DNA from 4 places in the Janthinobacterium sp. SUN118 genome. Region 1 is predicted to be linked to each of the others. Evidence: predicted binding sites of a transcription regulator. Region 1 holds the regulator's gene; each other region holds the start of a gene.
What was found. Region 1 encodes LexA, which represses DNA repair genes until DNA is damaged. Its sites were predicted from a motif close to ACTGTATNNNNATACAGT; they were not measured.
Positions count from the first base shown of each region.

Region 2: the regulator LexA is predicted to act here: its motif matches at 1,472-1,489, upstream of O0880_RS02135 (DNA topoisomerase IV subunit B).
Region 3: the regulator LexA is predicted to act here: its motif matches at 2,732-2,749, upstream of O0880_RS18830 (putative DNA modification/repair radical SAM protein).
Region 4: the regulator LexA is predicted to act here: its motif matches at 1,864-1,881, upstream of dinB (DNA polymerase IV).

Region 1 covers NZ_JAPUBV010000001.1:1,244,949-1,248,984, reverse strand. Annotated here, with positions in the region: gene O0880_RS05680 (zinc dependent phospholipase C family protein) at 1-2,103, opposite strand, end outside; gene lexA (transcriptional repressor LexA) at 2,354-2,989, shown strand; gene O0880_RS05670 (cystathionine gamma-synthase family protein) at 3,075-4,036, opposite strand, start outside.
Region 2 covers NZ_JAPUBV010000001.1:463,119-467,154, forward strand. Annotated here, with positions in the region: gene O0880_RS02135 (DNA topoisomerase IV subunit B) at 1-1,392, opposite strand, end outside; gene kdpF (K(+)-transporting ATPase subunit F) at 1,856-1,945, shown strand; gene kdpA (potassium-transporting ATPase subunit KdpA) at 1,945-3,750, shown strand; gene kdpB (potassium-transporting ATPase subunit KdpB) at 3,760-4,036, shown strand, end outside.
Region 3 covers NZ_JAPUBV010000002.1:700,567-704,602, reverse strand. Annotated here, with positions in the region: gene O0880_RS18850 (TOBE domain-containing protein) at 1-435, opposite strand, end outside; gene O0880_RS18845 (ATP-binding cassette domain-containing protein) at 476-1,171, opposite strand; gene modB (molybdate ABC transporter permease subunit) at 1,177-1,848, opposite strand; gene modA (molybdate ABC transporter substrate-binding protein) at 1,865-2,623, opposite strand; gene O0880_RS18830 (putative DNA modification/repair radical SAM protein) at 2,765-3,997, shown strand; gene O0880_RS18825 (UdgX family uracil-DNA binding protein) at 3,994-4,036, shown strand, end outside.
Region 4 covers NZ_JAPUBV010000007.1:127,865-131,900, forward strand. Annotated here, with positions in the region: gene O0880_RS27470 (S9 family peptidase) at 1-1,746, opposite strand, end outside; gene dinB (DNA polymerase IV) at 1,962-3,095, shown strand; gene O0880_RS27480 (recombination-associated protein RdgC) at 3,225-4,036, shown strand, end outside.

The DNA of each region.
Region 1 (4,036 bases):
CACGAAACCGGCCGGGGCGGCGTAGGACGCCGGCTGCGCATACGGCGCGCCCACGGCGTTCGGACGCGGCGGCGGCACGGCCATCCACTGGTGATTGCCGTCGATGCTGGCGATGGCGTCGGCGATGACGTTATCGGTCTGCGCAAACACGGAGCGCCCCGCTTCCGGCGCCGCCCCAGCAAGTTGCCCCAGCACCACCAGGCCCGCCGTATCGAGCAGCGACAGCTTGGCCAGCACGACGGCGTTATAGGCCACCGCATATCGCTGCGGATCGAAGGCGCCGTCCGTCACGCGCATCTCGGCGCGCACGCGCGCGGCAAGGTCGGGAATCATCAGCAGATTCTTGTCATTATGGCGCTCGGGGCGGCTGAAATAGTCGTTCAGGGCGGCATCGTCCATGTCCTTGCTGAACAGCGCCAGGATATCCTGCAATTCGCGCGGCAGCAGGCGGTCGAAGATTTCCGCCACCAGGCGATCCTTGGCGCTGGCAATCTGCTCGTCGCGCCAGGCGCGGATCTCGGAAGGCGTCGGCAAGCCGAGCAGGTCCCCGGCAAACGCCAGGTCCTCGGCCAGCTTGAGCGCCCGGTCCACCGCCCAGACCACATTCCTGGCGCCGTCGCGCAGCTCGCACCCGGACAGCTCCTGCGCCACACCGAGAATGCTCATGTGATAGCAATCGAACCAGCGCGACAGCGGCTCGGTCGCGCTGGCCGCCCGGTCCGTGGAATTGAGCAATGACTGGCTCGTCGCCTTCACATATTCACGCATGGCAACATCGACATCATTGCGCCAGCCTATCAGCGGCCCCTTGATCGGCGACGTGTTCTGCCCCATGCGCTGGCTGAAATCAATGGCGGCATTGCTGACGATCTGCACCAGCTTTTGCGATGCCACCGCAGCATCGCGCACGGCGATACTGGCCTGCAACAGCTGCTGCCGCTTGGCCGCCAGCTTGCCATTGAGCGAGCCCAGGGCCGCATTGACCGAGCCATTGATGGAGTCGATCACATCGTTTGCTTTTTGACATGCACGATGGCCGAACGGATCCTGCCATTCTTTCGGGCAACTTGCCTTGCGGCGCAACTCGCTTTCCTTGCTGGAAATCTGCAGGTGCAGCTGGAGTATCTCCTGCTCGACACTGAACACGGTCTGCGTGGCCTTCTTCACGCCGCTGAACAGGGCATCGTCAAGATGCTGCGTGGCATTGACCAGATCGTTTGCCAGGGACTGGATGCGGTCCTCGCCCGCCTGTACCTTGGGGATGATGACATTGGCCTTGTCGATGATCTTTTGCGCGTCGTTCGACGACAGCGCCACGCCCCAGTTCGACGCAAACAGCCGCACGACCGCGACGTCGAGCTGGTTCCACGCAGGATTGGCCACCATCGCGTCGATGGATTTGCGGTAGGCATGGTAGGCCGCCAAATGCCGTCCATACTTGCCGCGGCTGTATTGCTCCTGCACCGTATCGTTGAGCACCAGCGTGTCGCGCACAAACGTGCCGAATGCATCACTGGGCTTGATCAAGGCGCGCACGGCGCCAAGCTGCTTGCCCGTGTGGTCGCGCAACGGCGGCGTCAGCCTCCCGATAAAGCCCTCGAGAGCAATATGCCGCTGCTCCACCAGCGTTTCATCGGCCAGGTCAAAGATGTCTCCCGCATACTGATTGACATACGTGTGGGCGAACATGTCGGCCGAGGCATGCCCCAGGTAGCCATAGGCGTATGCCGTGCCCGCGGCGTTACCCCTGGCGCTGTTGAGCAGGAAACGCAGCCAGTCGTTGGTCTTCCAGCCGTCTTCGATGCCGGGATGGACGATGGTTTGCCCGACGAGAATGTCCGGCGCCGAGTCGGGACCTATATTCCCCAGCAAGAACTCCGTCTGGTTCGCCAGGATGGCACTGCGCACATGCGCGGGCACTTCGAGGGTGACGGGCTTTCCCTGCAATACAATAGTGATCTTGCCATCGTCCGCCAGATCGTTGATGACCTGCTGCCCCACCCAGACATGCGTGCCCAGGGTAAAGGCGCACGCATTCCCGGCAAATAAGATGCCCAGCAAGCCAGCCAGCAAGGTGAAACGCTTACCACATCGGTCGATCATGGAATCCTTTTATAGTTTTACGGATGAAGAGAGGCACACATGGCCCGGATGCCACATTGCCAAAAAAATATCATGCGCATACTAGCAGAGAAAATTGCAAATTGGCAATAAATTGAAGTGATCGCGCCAGGAACAAGCCGATCGTTGAATTATTTTGCGAAATGGTGAAATTGGGCTTGCATAGTCGGCGATACTGTACAAAAATACAGACTGTTCATATAGACAGCATTTTAGTATGCACCCACCGCTCATGATCAAGCTGACAGCACGACAAGAACAAATCCTGAACCTGATCAAGGACGCGATTGAAAATACGGGCTTTCCTCCCACCCGCGCCGAGATTGCCAATGAATTGGGTTTTAAATCGGCCAATGCGGCCGAAGAGCATTTGCAGGCCCTGGCCCGCAAGGGCGCGATCGAGATTTCGCCGGGCACGTCGCGCGGCATCCGCCTGATCGGCGCGGCGGCCGAAACGCTGCCATCGAAGGTGCCGGCGGCCCTGCTGATGTCGCTACCGCTGATCGGCCGCGTGGCGGCCGGTTCGCCCATCCTGGCACAGGAAAACCTGGAAGCGAGCTACAACGTCGATCCTGCCCTGTTCTCGGCCAAGCCCGACTTCCTGCTGAAGGTGCGCGGCTGGTCCATGCGCGACGCCGGCATCATGGATGGCGACTTGTTGGCAGTCAAGAAGGTCGACAGCGCCAAGAATGGCCAGATCGTCGTCGCCCGCATCGGCGACGAAGTCACCGTCAAGCGCTACAAGAAGACGGGCTCCGTCATCGAACTGCTGCCGGAAAACCCCGATTTCAAGGTCATTACCGTGTCGCCCGAAGACGAATTCGCCCTGGAAGGGCTGGCAGTTGGCTTGATGCGCAGCTGGCATTGATTTTTCCTGGCAGCTGTCGCACGTAAAACGCAAAAAGGGCCGCAACAGTCATGCTGTTGCGGCCCTTTTTTATCGCCCGGGCGTTTTATGCCTCCAGCGCATTACGGAAATCCTCGAGCAGATCCGCCTCGTCCTCGATGCCGACGGAGACGCGGATCAGCGATTCGGCGATGCCCATGCTGGCGCGGCGCTCGGCGCCCATCTCGTAAAAGATCGTGTGGGCAACGGGAATGATGAGGGTGCGCGTGTCACCGAGGTTGCTGGCCGGGATAGCCAGGTTCAGGCGATTGAGGAAATCGAAGCAGTCGATGCCGTCTTTCAACTCAAAGCTGAACAGGGAGCCATAGCTGCGGAACAAGTCCGTTGCCAGCGCGTGCTGCGGATGCGAGGCCAAGCCCGGATAATGCACGGCAGCCACGCGTGGATCCGCCTGCAGCATGGTCGCCAGCGCCAGGGCGTTGGAGCAGGTACGGTCCATGCGCAAGGCCATGGTTTCCGCGCCGACGGCGATATGGTGCGCCGCTTCCGGTCCCAGCGAGGCGCCGAAGTCGCGCAAGGCCTTGGCGCGGATTTGCGCGATGCCCCACTGGGCCGGCGCCGCCTTTTTATAATTGTCAAAGATGTTCGGATATTGCGTCCAGTCGAACACGCCCGTGTCCGTCAAGCTGCCGCCCAGTGCATTGCCGTGGCCGCCGATGGACTTGGTCAGCGCATTGACCACCAGGCCCGCGCCCACCGCTTTCGGACGAAACAAATACGGCGTCGTCATGGTGTTGTCGACGATATACAGGATGCCTTTTTCGCGGCACAACTCGCCGATCTTCGCCAGGTCGGCGATCTGCGTGCGCGGATTGGCGATGGTTTCGACAAACACGATGCGCGTGGCCGGCGTGATGGCGGCCGCCACGTTGGCCACATCGGTGGCGTCGACAAACGACACGGCCATGCCCTGCCCCGTCACCGTCTGCCACAGGCTGTTGGTGTTGCCGAATAGAAAAGCCGACGACACGACGTGGTCGCCCGCGCGCAGCAGCGCCTGCACGACGG
Region 2 (4,036 bases), 780 kb from region 1:
GCCGCGCAGGGGCAGGATGGCCTGGAATTCCTTGTCGCGGCCCATCTTGGCCGAACCTCCCGCCGAGTCGCCCTCGACGAGGAACAGTTCATTGCGCGTGATGTCCGACGATTCGCAGTCGGTCAGCTTGCCCGGCAATACGGCCACGCCCGAGGATTTTTTCTTTTCCACTTTTTGCAGCGAGCGCTGGCGCGACTGCGCCTGCTTGATCACCAATTCGGCCAGCTTCTTGCCGTAGTCGACGTGCTGGTTCAGCCACAGTTCCAGCGGCGGCTTGGTGAAGGTCGAGACGAGACGCACGGCGTCGCGCGAGTTCAGGCGTTCCTTGATCTGGCCCTGGAATTGCGGGTCCAGCACCTTCGCCGACAGCACGAAGGAAGCGCGCGCGAATACGTCTTCGGGCAGCAGCTTCACGCCTTTCGGCAGCAGCGAATGCATCTCGACGAAGTTCTTCACGGCGCCGAACAGGCCGTCGCGCAAGCCCGATTCGTGCGTGCCGCCATTCGAGGTGGGAATCAGGTTGACATACGACTCGCGCACGATGGCGCCTTCTTCCGTCCACGCCACGACCCAGGCCGCGCCTTCGCCTTCGGCAAAGCCTTCCGAGTCCGGGCCCGCGTATTGCGCGCCCTCGAACAGGGGGATCAGCGTTTCGCCATTCGACACCTGCGCCAGCGATTCGGTCAGGTAGCCTCGCAAGCCTTCCGCGTACAGCCAGGTTTGCGTGTCGCCCGTCTTGGCATTGGTCAGCGTGACCGTCACGCCCGGCAGCAGCACGGCTTTCGAGCGCAGCAGGCGTTGCAGCTCGGTTTGCGAGATATTCGGCGAGTCAAAATACTTTGCATCGGGCCAGGCCGTCACGCGCGTGCCCGACTTCTTGCCGTCGCGCGGGGCGGGACGCGAATTCAATGGTTCGATCACGTCGCCGTTGGCAAACACCATGTGATGCAGGCCGTTGCCGTCGCTTTCCTTGCGCCAGACGGTGATTTCCAGGCGCGTCGACAGTGCATTGGTGACGGATACGCCGACGCCGTGCAGGCCGCCCGAAAACGCGTAGGCGCCGCCCGAGCCCTTGTCGAACTTGCCGCCCGCGTGCAGCCGCGTAAACACGATTTCCACCGTCGGCACGCCTTCTTCCGGATGCAGGCCGACGGGAATGCCGCGGCCATTGTCTTCGACGGTGATGCTGCCATCGGTGTTTTGCGTGACGGCGATATGCGTGCAATGACCGCCCAGCGCCTCGTCGGAGGCATTGTCGATCACTTCCTGAATGATGTGCAGCGGATTTTCAGTGCGGGTGTACATCCCCGGGCGCTGCTTGACGGGTTCCAGTCCTTTCAGGACACGGATGGATGATTCGCTGTAGTCGGATGCTGGTTTTTTAGTGGCCATACGTGTTCAAGCTAAGTAAAGACAGTGGTTGGAACGCCAGGCCGGGGCACTGCGCGGCGCAGTGACAGCGGCGGCGATAACTGTATGAATGTACAGTATATCCCGTCCAGCGTCACTGGGGGAGGGCAGTGCGGCAGGCTAGGCGTCCTTGTGCGGACGCTCGCGCATTCTATCTTGATCGGCGAGCAATAGCGCTACTCCAAGGCAACAAGAGTGCGCCACAGCCGTGGTTTTGCGCCAATTGTGGCGGATTTTATGCGGTAAAGCCCCCGTTTTTACATCTTGTTTACAGCTGCCCGCCCAGTCTTTACGAATTTTTTAGATCCATTTGGCTAATCTGCTCACTATCAAAACAAACCTGAATGAGGGTGGGAATGGATATCGTGTATCTCGGCTTGATTGCCGTGTTTTTCGTCGTGGTGGTCGGCTTTGCCGTCGCCTGCGACAAATTAGGGAGCGTGAAATGAACGCGTTTTATGTGCTGGGCGCCTTCGTGTCGGCCGGCTTGCTCGTGTACCTGCTGGTGGCGCTGCTGAAGGCGGAGGAACTGTGATGACGACCCAATCAACACTATTACTGCTCGCTTTCCTCGTCGTGCTGCTGGCGGCCGCCTATCCGCTGGGATCGTACATGGCCAGGGTGGCCGGCGACGCGCCGCTGCGCGGCCTGGGCTGGCTGCAAAAGCTGGAAAACCTGCTGTACCGCTGGTCCGGCCTGCCCGCCGACAAGGCCATGGGCTGGAAAAGCTATGCCATCGCCCTGATCGTCTTCAATACCGTGGGCGCCGTGTTTGTGTATGGCCTGCAGCGCCTGCAGGGCTTTTTACCGCTGAATCCCCAGGGACTGGGCGCCGTCAGCCCGGATTCCTCGTTCAATACCACCGTCAGCTTTGTCGCCAATACCAACTGGCAGGGCTACGGCGGCGAACAGACCATGAGCTACCTGACCCAGATGCTGGGCCTGGCCTGCCAGAACTTCTTCTCGGCCGCCACGGGCATCGCCGTGATCTTTGCGCTGGTGCGCGGCTTCGCCTCGCGCTCGGGCAAGTCGATCGGCAATTTCTGGGTCGACCTGGTGCGCTCGACCCTGTACATCCTGCTGCCGCTCTCCTTGGCCTTGTCCGTCGTCTTCATGGGCGAAGGCATGATCCAGAATTTTTCCCCGTACAAGGAAGTGACCCTGCTCGACCAGGTGGCGTATGAGACGCCGAAAATGGCGGCCGATGGCCAGCCCGTGCTGGATGCGGCCGGCAAGCCCGTGATGGAAGCGCAAGTGGCAAAAACGCAGACGATCGCCATGGGCCCCGTCGCGTCGCAGGAGTCGATCAAGCTGCTGGGCACGAATGGCGGCGGCTTCTTCAATGCCAATTCCTCGCATCCGTATGAAAACCCCACCGTGCTGTCGAACTTCCTGCAGATGCTGGCCATCTTCCTGATTCCCGCCGGCCTGTGCTTCACCTTTGGCCGCATGGTGGGCGACATGCGCCAGGGCTGGGCCGTACTGGCCGCCATGACCGTCATCTTCGTCGTCATGACGGCCGGCGTGATGAGCGCCGAGCAGCAAGCCAATCCTGCCCTACAGGCGCTGGGCGTGGACCAGCAGGCCAGCAGCCTGCAATCGGGCGGCAATATGGAAGGCAAGGAAACGCGCTTCGGCATCAGTTCCTCGACCCTGTTCGCGGCGGTGACGACGGCGGCATCGTGCGGCGCCGTCAACTCCATGCACGACTCCTACATGCCCCTGGGCGGCATGGTGCCGCTGCTGCTGATGCAGTTCGGCGAAGTGGTGTTCGGCGGCGTGGGCACGGGCCTGTACGGCATGCTGATGTTCGCCATCCTGGCCGTCTTCATCGCCGGCCTGATGATAGGCCGCACGCCGGAATACCTGGGCAAGAAAATCCAGGCGTATGAAATGAAGATGGTGTCGCTGGCCATCCTGGTGACGCCGGCCCTGGTGCTGACGGGAACGGCGATCGCCGTGATGGTGGAGCCGGGCACGGTGGGCGTGGCCAATCCGGGCGCGCATGGATTTTCCGAAATCCTGTACGCCTTCACCTCGGCCGCCAACAACAACGGCAGCGCGTTTGCCGGCCTGTCCGCCAACACGCCGTTCTATAACGTGATGCTGGCGATCGCCATGTGGTTCGGCCGCTTCGCCGTGATCGTGCCCGTGCTGGCGGTGGCCGGTTCACTGGCCGGCAAGCAGCGCCTGTCGGCCAATGCCGGCACCATGCCCACGCACGGCCCCATGTTCATCGGCCTGCTGATCGGCGTCGTCGTGCTGGTCGGCGTGCTCAATTATGTTCCCGCGCTGGCCCTGGGCCCCGTCGTCGAACACCTGCAACTATTCATCAAATAAGAGGCTACCATGTCACGCACAAGCCTGACTTTGTTCGATTCCGCACTGATCGGCCCCGCCGTCGTCGATGCGTTCAAAAAACTCGACCCCCGCACGCAGTGGCGCAGCCCCGTGATGTTCGTCGTCTATGTCGGCAGCATCATCACGACCCTGCTGGCCATCCAGGCCCTGAATGGCCAGGGTGAAGCGCCGTTCGGCTTCATCGTCGCCGTCGCCGTGTGGCTGTGGTTTACCGTGCTGTTCGCAAACTTCGCCGAAGCGCTGGCCGAAGGCCGCAGCAAGGCCC
Region 3 (4,036 bases), on a different contig from region 1:
GCCACCCGGCAATTCCAGCGTGACTTCGTCGTTGACGGCGCCCACCTTGATGTCGGCTACCTTGCCGAGGAATTGATTGCGTGCCGTGGTTTTCATGGCCATTCTCCGTATGAGTAAAAGATCGTCGGCGATGCCTTCCGCCTGGCTGCCCAGCTGGCGCAGATAGCGCGCATGCTCACGCTCGATGATACGGAAATTGTCGACCAGCTGGCGCCCCCTTTGCGTCAGCCGCGTGCCGCCGCCACCCTTGCCGCCCGTCAAGCGCTCCACCAGCGGCTCGCCGGCCAGGTTGTTCATGGCGTCGATGGCGTCCCAGGCCGCCTTGTAGCTCATCTTCACAAGCTTGGCCGCCTGCGTGATGGAACCGCACTCGGCGATGGCGCCCAGCAATTCCACGCGTCCGGCGCCGCCCAGATTTTCTCCGCCCACCGTCATCCATACCGAGCCTTGCAGGCCGATTTCCGCTGCCGCCGATTTATCCAATGCGTTCACCCAATGCCTCTTCCATGCTGTCAATTTGTCCGTCGCGCAAGTAAAGCACATGTTCGCCCAGGATGCGCGCATCTTCCGGATCATGCGTGATCAGGATCATGGGCACGTCCAGGCGCTGCTGCCACTGGCTCAACTCGAGGCGCATTTTGACACGCAGGGCCGGATCGAGGGCGGCAAACGGCTCGTCGAGCAGCAGGGCGGCCGGTTCGGCCACGAGCGCCCTTGCCAGCGCCACCCTTTGGCGCTGGCCGCCGGACAACTCGTCGGGGAACTGGTGCGCCAGTTCCTGCAGGTGAAACGCGTCGAGCCAGTGCTCGACCTTGGCCAGTTTTTCGCGCGCGCGCGGATTGAACCAGCCCCGCGCCAGGCCAAAGCCCACGTTCTGGCGCACCGTCAGGTGCGGGAACAGCGCGTAGTCCTGGAACAGATAGGCGACATTGCGCTGCTGCGGCGGCAGGTTGATGCCGGCGGCGGAATCGAACAGGGTGCGCCCGTTCAGCCGGATATGGCCTGCGTCCGGGGTGAAGAGGCCGGCAATGGCTTTCAGGGTCATGCTCTTGCCGGCCCCGGACGGGCCATACATGGCGATGCGCTGGCTGCTGGACGTGCACTGCACGTGCATGTCAAAACGGCGTTTGCCGGAGCGCAAGGTGGCGCGGAGGTCGAGGTCAAGTTGCATGGCGGTCATTTGTGAGCGATGCGTCCCGGTGCCAGGCGGCCGGCGGCCAGCAGCACCACGATGCAAACGACGGAAGTGATCAGCACCAGCATGTTGGCCGCATCGTCCTGGCCCGCCTGCACGGCTTCATACACGGCGACCGACAGGGTCTGCGTCTTGCCGGGAATGCTGCCAGCCACCATCAGGGTGGCGCCGAATTCGCCCAGCGCGCGCACAAAGCCCAGCAGCACGCCGGCCAGGATGCCGCGCCACGCCAGCGGCAGGGTGACGCGGAAGAAAATCGCCAGCTCCGAGATGCCCAGCACGCGGGCCGCCTGCTCGAGCTGGCCGTCGACGGCCTCGAAGGCGGCGCGCGCGGGCTTGAAGACGAGGGGGAAGGCCACCACCGTCGAGGCGATCACGGCGCCTTGCCAGGTGAAGATCAGGTTGATGCCGAAGTTATCCTGCAGCCAGATACCGAGCGGACCGCGCCGGCCCAGCAAGACCAGCAAATAGTAGCCGAGCACGGTGGGTGGCATCACCATCGGCAAGGTCAGCAGCGCATCGAGCAGGTTACGCCCAGGAAAGCGGGCACGCGCCAGCAGATAGCCGGTGCCGATGCCGAGCAACAAATTGAGCGCCGTGGCCCACGCCGCCACCTTCAGCGACAGGGCCAGCGCGGTCCAGGCGATATCCATGCGGGAACTTGGCTAACTATGGTTTCTTGAAGCCGTACTTGGCGAGGATGGCTTGCGCCGGCGCCGTCTGCAGGTAGCTGACGAAACGCTTCGCCTCGGCCTGGTTGGCGCTGTCCTTGATGGTGGCGATCGGGTACAGCACGGGCGCGTCCAGCGGCACTTCCAGCACCACATTCACTTTATCCTTCATGATGGCCGCGTCGGTGGCATAGACGAAACCCGCATCGACTTCGCCGCGCGCCACGTAATCGAGCGACTGGCGCACGTTTTGCGTGCCGATGGCCTTGGTCTGCACGGCGTCCCACAGCTTGGCCTTCTTCAGCGCGCCTTCCGAATAGCGGCCAACGGGCACGCTGGCCGGGTTGGCGATGGCGACGCGGGTCACGCCCTTGTGCGTCAGGTCCGTCAGGCTCTTGATGCCGAGCTTGCTGTCGTGCGGCACGATCAGCACCAGGCTGTTGCCGACGAAATCCTGGCGGTCGGCCGGCAATACGAGGCCCTGCTTTTGCGCCGCATCCATGGTTTCCTGGTCGGCCGAGGCAAACACGTCGACGGGCGCGCCCTTGACGATCTGCTGCAGCAGCACGCCCGAAGCGGCGAAGTTCAGCGAGACTTTGCTGCCCGGATACTGCGCCTCATAGCCCTGCGCCGCATCCTTGAACGCATTCGTCAGGCTGGCGGCAGCCGAGACGACCACTTCGCCGGCCAGGGCGGACGAGGCGACGGTGGCAAGCAGGGCGGTGCCGAAGAATTGGGCGAGAGGGGTGAGGCGCATGGTCGTATCCTTGTAAAGTGAACGGTGAACAAGGAGCGTAATATACACTTATATATAACGTTCTGCCATCGTACAAGTCAAGACAGCGCAGCATGCATTCCCTGATATACTGTATATAAACACAGTATATTGAGGTGAGCCATGAAATTGACGGACAAGCTGGAAATCCTGGCCGACGCGGCCAAGTACGACGCGTCCTGCGCCAGCAGTGGCGCGCCCAAGCGCGATTCCATCGGCAAGGACGGCTTTGGTGCCACCTCGGGCATGGGCATCTGCCACAGCTACACGCCGGACGGGCGCTGCGTCTCCCTGCTGAAAATACTGCTGACCAATTACTGCCTGTACGATTGCCAGTACTGCGTCAACCGCCGCAGCTCGAACGTGCCGCGCGCGCGGTTTACGGTGGCCGAAGTGGTCAGGCTGACGGCCGATTTTTACCTGCGCAACTACATCGACGGCCTGTTCCTCAGTTCCGGCATCATCCAGTCGGCCGACTACACGATGGAACAGCTGGTGCAGGTGGCGCGCGAGCTGCGCGAGGTGCACCAGTTCCGCGGCTACATCCACCTGAAAACCATCCCCGACGCCGATCCCGCCCTGATCGCGCAGGCGGGCCGCTATGCCGACCGGCTCAGCGTCAATATCGAACTGCCGACGCAGGACAGCGTGCAAGCACTGGCGCCGGAAAAAAGCGTGCACACGATCAAGCTGGCCATGGGCGCCATCCGCCGCAAGCTCGATGAAAAGGCAGAGGAACCAAGGTCGCCGCGCTTCGCGCCGGCCGGGCAAAGCACGCAGATGATCGTCGGCGCCGACGCCAGCGACGACCAGCAGATCCTCTCCACGGCCGAGACCCTGTACGGCAGCTACAAGCTCAAGCGCGTGTACTACTCGGCCTTCAGCCCCATCCCCGACAGCCCGAAAAGCGTGCCGCTGGCGCCGCCGCCGATGCTGCGCGAACACCGGCTGTACCAGGCCGATTTTTTGCTGCGCAGCTATGGCTTCCGGGCCAGCGAACTGCTGCCGGCAACGGGCGGCAACCTGGCGCTCGATATCGACCCCAAGCTGGCGTGGGCGCTGGCGCACCGCGAACATTTTCCGCTGGACTTGAACCACGCGGCGCAGCACATGATCGCGCGCGTGCCCGGCATCGGCTTGCGCAACGCACAGCGCATCGTCGACCTGCGCCGGCTGCGGCAAGTGCGCTACGCCGACCTGTCGCGCCTGCGCTGCAGCATGAAGAAAATCGCGCCCTTCATCATCACGGCCGATTATTTCCCCGCGCGCGACACCACGGCTTCCGAACACCTGCGCCAGGCCATGGCGGAAGCGCCGCGGCAGATGCATTTGTGGCCGGAATTGCAGGCGGCATGAACGCCGTGGCGCGGCTGGCGCAATCGTTCGACGAGTGGC
Region 4 (4,036 bases), on a different contig from region 1:
ACCGGCACTGCCGCCCTGGATGATCAGGCGGTTCGGGCTCGTCCATTTTTCGCGCACCAGGTAGTCGGCGCTGTCGATGAAGTCATTGAAGGTATTTTTCTTCTTCATCAGCATGCCGTCCTCATGCCAGGCTTCGCCCATGTCGGTGCCGCCACGGATATGCGCTTGCGCATAGATGACGCCCCGTTCCAGCAGGCTGATGCGGCTGATGGCAAAGCTGGCTTCCGTCGAGATGCCGTAGGAACCATACGAGTACAGCAGCAGCGGCGCGGAACCGTCGAGCTTGACGCCTTTCTTGTAGACGATCCACAGCGGCACTTGCACGCCATCGCGCGCTTTCACCCACAGGCGCTGCGTGGTGTAGCGGCTGCCGTCAAAGCCGCCGACGATTTCCTGCTGCTTCAGCACCGTGCGCTTGCCATCTTGCATGTTCACGTCGATGACGGTGGGCGGCGTGACGGGGGACTGGTAGGACATGCGAAATTGCGTGGCGGAAAATTCCGGCGTGCCGGCCGCGCTGGCCAGGTAGACGGCATCGTCGAACTGCACGGTTTTCCAGTTCTTCTGCGCAAAATCATGGATGCGCGCGCGGTTCAGGGCGCGCGCTTTTTCCATCACCACCAGGTAGCCCTGGAAGACGTCGATGGACTGGATCACGGCATCCTTGTTGTGCGGCACCAGCGTCTTCCAGTGCCGGGCCTGCGGATCCGACAGCGGCGCGCTGACGATGCGGAAATTCTTCGCCTCCTTGTTGGTCAGAATATACAGCTGGCCGTCGCGGTGCTCGACGACGTAGCGGTGGCCCTTCTCGCGCTTCAGCACGGGCTGGAAGCTGCCTTCCGGCTTGTTGGTTGGCAACAGCAGCACTTCCGTCGTATCCGTGCTGCCCGAGGTGAGCACAAAGAATTGCTTGTCGTGCGTGCGGCCCACGTTGATGGCGAACTGTTCCACCGGCTCGTGGTAGACCTGCTGCTGCGTGCCGCCCAGGGCCAGGCGGAATACGCGGTCCGAACGCTTGGTGGTGGCGTCTTCCTGGGCCAGCATCAGGGTGGCGTTGTCCGACGCCCAGGCCAGCGACGTTACGCGTGGCATGCTGTCGGTAAGTAACTTGCCCGTCTTCAAATCCTTGACGTGCAATTCGTACTGGCGGAAACCCGTCGTGTCGGTGGTGTAGGCCAGCAGCTGTTCATTCGGGCTGATGGAAAACGCGCGCACGGCAAAGAATTTTTGGCCTTCGGCCAATTGATTCTGGTCCAGCAGGACTTCCTCAGGCGCCTGCGCATCATAGGCGCCGCCCTTGCCGATAGGGCGGCGGCAATGGATCGGGTACTGCTTGCCCGCTTCCACGCGCGTGTAATAGTAGAAATTGCCCTGGCGTGCAGGCACGGACAGGTCCACTTCCTGCATGCGGCCCTTGATTTCGGCATACACCTTGTCGGCCAGCGGCTGTATCGGTGCCGTGACGGCCGCCGTATAGGCGTTTTCCGCATTCAGGTAGTCGATCACGGCTGGATCGCTCTTCTTTTGCAGCCAGCGGTAGTCGTCCGTGACGACCGTGCCATGGCGTGTTTCCTGCCATGCTGTCTTGGCGGCAACGGGGGCTGCGACGGGTGCGGTGGCCGTGGCGACGGTGGTGGTGGCGGCGTCGGCGGCTGTCGCGGATGGCGAAAGCGTGGACAGCAGCAGGGCCGGCATGATGGATGAGCAGGCGGCCAGGCGGCGTAAGACGTAAGGTACTGTGGACAAGGCAACTCCCTAGGTTTCGTTGTTGTGCAGCGATTCTATTCTTGCTAAATAGAAAAGCCAATCATGATTTCAGTCAATGCTGCGCCGGCGCTTGCATCCACGGGCATTTCCAGCGATACTGTATATAACAACAGTATTTAACAGCATCCCGCCGCGAGGTGCCCTTGACCCTATCTGCCCCTACATTTCCTGAGTCACCCGCGCCGCGCCGCTGGATTGCCCACCTGGACATGGATGCCTTCTTTGCGTCCGTTGAATTGCTGAAATATCCGGAATTGCGCGGCGAAGCCGTCGTCATCGGCGGTGGCCGCTTGCAGCAGCCCGTGCTGCAGGAAGATGGCACGCGGCAGTTTGCGCGCATGCGCGATTACGTGGGGCGCGGCGTCGTCACCACGTCGACGTATGCGGCGCGCGCGTTCGGCGTGTTTTCCGCCATGGGCATCATGAAGGCGGCCAAGCTGGCGCCGGACAGCATCCTGCTGCCGGCCGACTTCGAGGCGTACCGCGAGTACTCGGCCCGTTTCAAGCAGGCCGTGGCCCACCTGTGCCCCATCATCCAGAACGTGGGCATCGATGAAATCTATGTCGACCTGACGGAATATGGCGGGCAGGCGCCGGCCATGGCCGCGCGCCTGAAGGCGGCCGTGTCCGAGGCGACGGGCCTGTCGTGCTCGATCGGCCTGGCGCCGAACAAATTGCTGGCGAAAATCTGTTCCGATCTGGAAAAACCCGATGGTCTGACCATCTTGTCGCCCGAGGATGTGGCAACGCGCGTGTGGCCCCTGCCGGCGAAAAAAATCAACGGCATCGGGCCGAAGGCCACGGCCAAGCTGGAAGCGCTGGGCATCGTCAGCATCGGCCAGCTGGCGCAAGCCGACCTGGCCATGCTGCGCACGCAGTTTGGCGACGTGTACACCAGCTGGCTGCGGCAGGCGGCGCTGGGCATCGACGAGCGGCCCGTGCAGACGAGCCGGGAAACCAAGTCCGTCAGCCGCGAAACGACGTTCGAGCGCGACTTGCAGGTGGTGCGCGACCGCGCCACCCTGTCGGAAAAGCTGGAAAGCCTGTGCACGCGCGTGGCGGGCGACCTCGACAAGCAGTCGCTGGCGGGGCGCACGGTGGGCATCAAGCTGCGCTTCGAGGATTTCAGCACGGTGACGCGCGATGTCACCTTGCCCAGCGCCACGGCGGATGCCGCCGCCATCCTGCGTGCCAGCCGCGATTGTTTGCGGCGCGTGCCGTTCGAGAAAAAAATCCGCCTGCTGGGCGTGCGCATCTCGACCCTGTCCGATCCTGCCCTGGTCACGCGGCAGGCGCCGGCCCAGGCCGAGCTGTTTCCCGCCCTGTAGCGGCATCGCGCGGCCACCAATCCTGTTGTACAAGCATCGCGCCAGTCCGCGCCTTTGACGGCATGAGCGTGTCGAAAGTGTAGAATGGCGTTCCCCTGGCACTACTGAAACAAACGGAAGACAAAAACTATGTGGTTCAAGAATCTTCAGATTTACCGCCTGCCCGCACCATGGGCTTATACGCCAGAACAACTGGAAGAGGCGCTGTCCTCGAACAAATTTACGCCGGCGACCAGCATGGATCTGATGCGCCAGGGCTGGGATACGCCACGCCCGAATGGCGGTTTGGTGCACGTGGTCAACAAGCAGATGCTGATCCTGCTGGGCACGGAAAAGAAATTGCTGCCAGCCACCGTCATCAACCAGGTCGCCAAGGCCCGCGCCGCTGAAATGGAAGAAGCGCAAGGCTTTGCGCCGGGCAAGAAAGCCATGAAGGAATTGAAAGAGCGCGTCGCCGACGAACTGCTGCCGCGCGCCTTCAGCATCCGCAGCAATGTCTGGACGTGGATCGATCCCGTCAATGGCTGGCTGGTGGTCGATGCCGCCAGCCCGGCAAAAGCCGATGAAGTCATCAAGCTGCTGCTCAAAGCCGTCGACAAGCTGCCGCTGGAAAGCCTGCGCGTGCAGCGCTCGCCGGTGGCGGTGATGACGGAATGGCTGCAGGCCGACGATGCGCCTGCCGGCTTCACGGTCGACATGGATACGGAATTGCGCGCCACGGGCGAGAGCAAGGCCACCGTGCGCTATGTGCGCCACACGCTGGAAGCGGACGACGTGCGCCGCCACATCGCGGCCGGCAAGCAGTGCACGCGCCTGGCCATGACGTGGAACGACAAGATCTCGTTCGTGCTGACGGAGTCGCTGGCCATCAAGAGCGTCAAGCCGCTGGACGTGATCAAGGAAACGGAATCGAGCACGAAGAACGACGAAGAGCGTTTCGA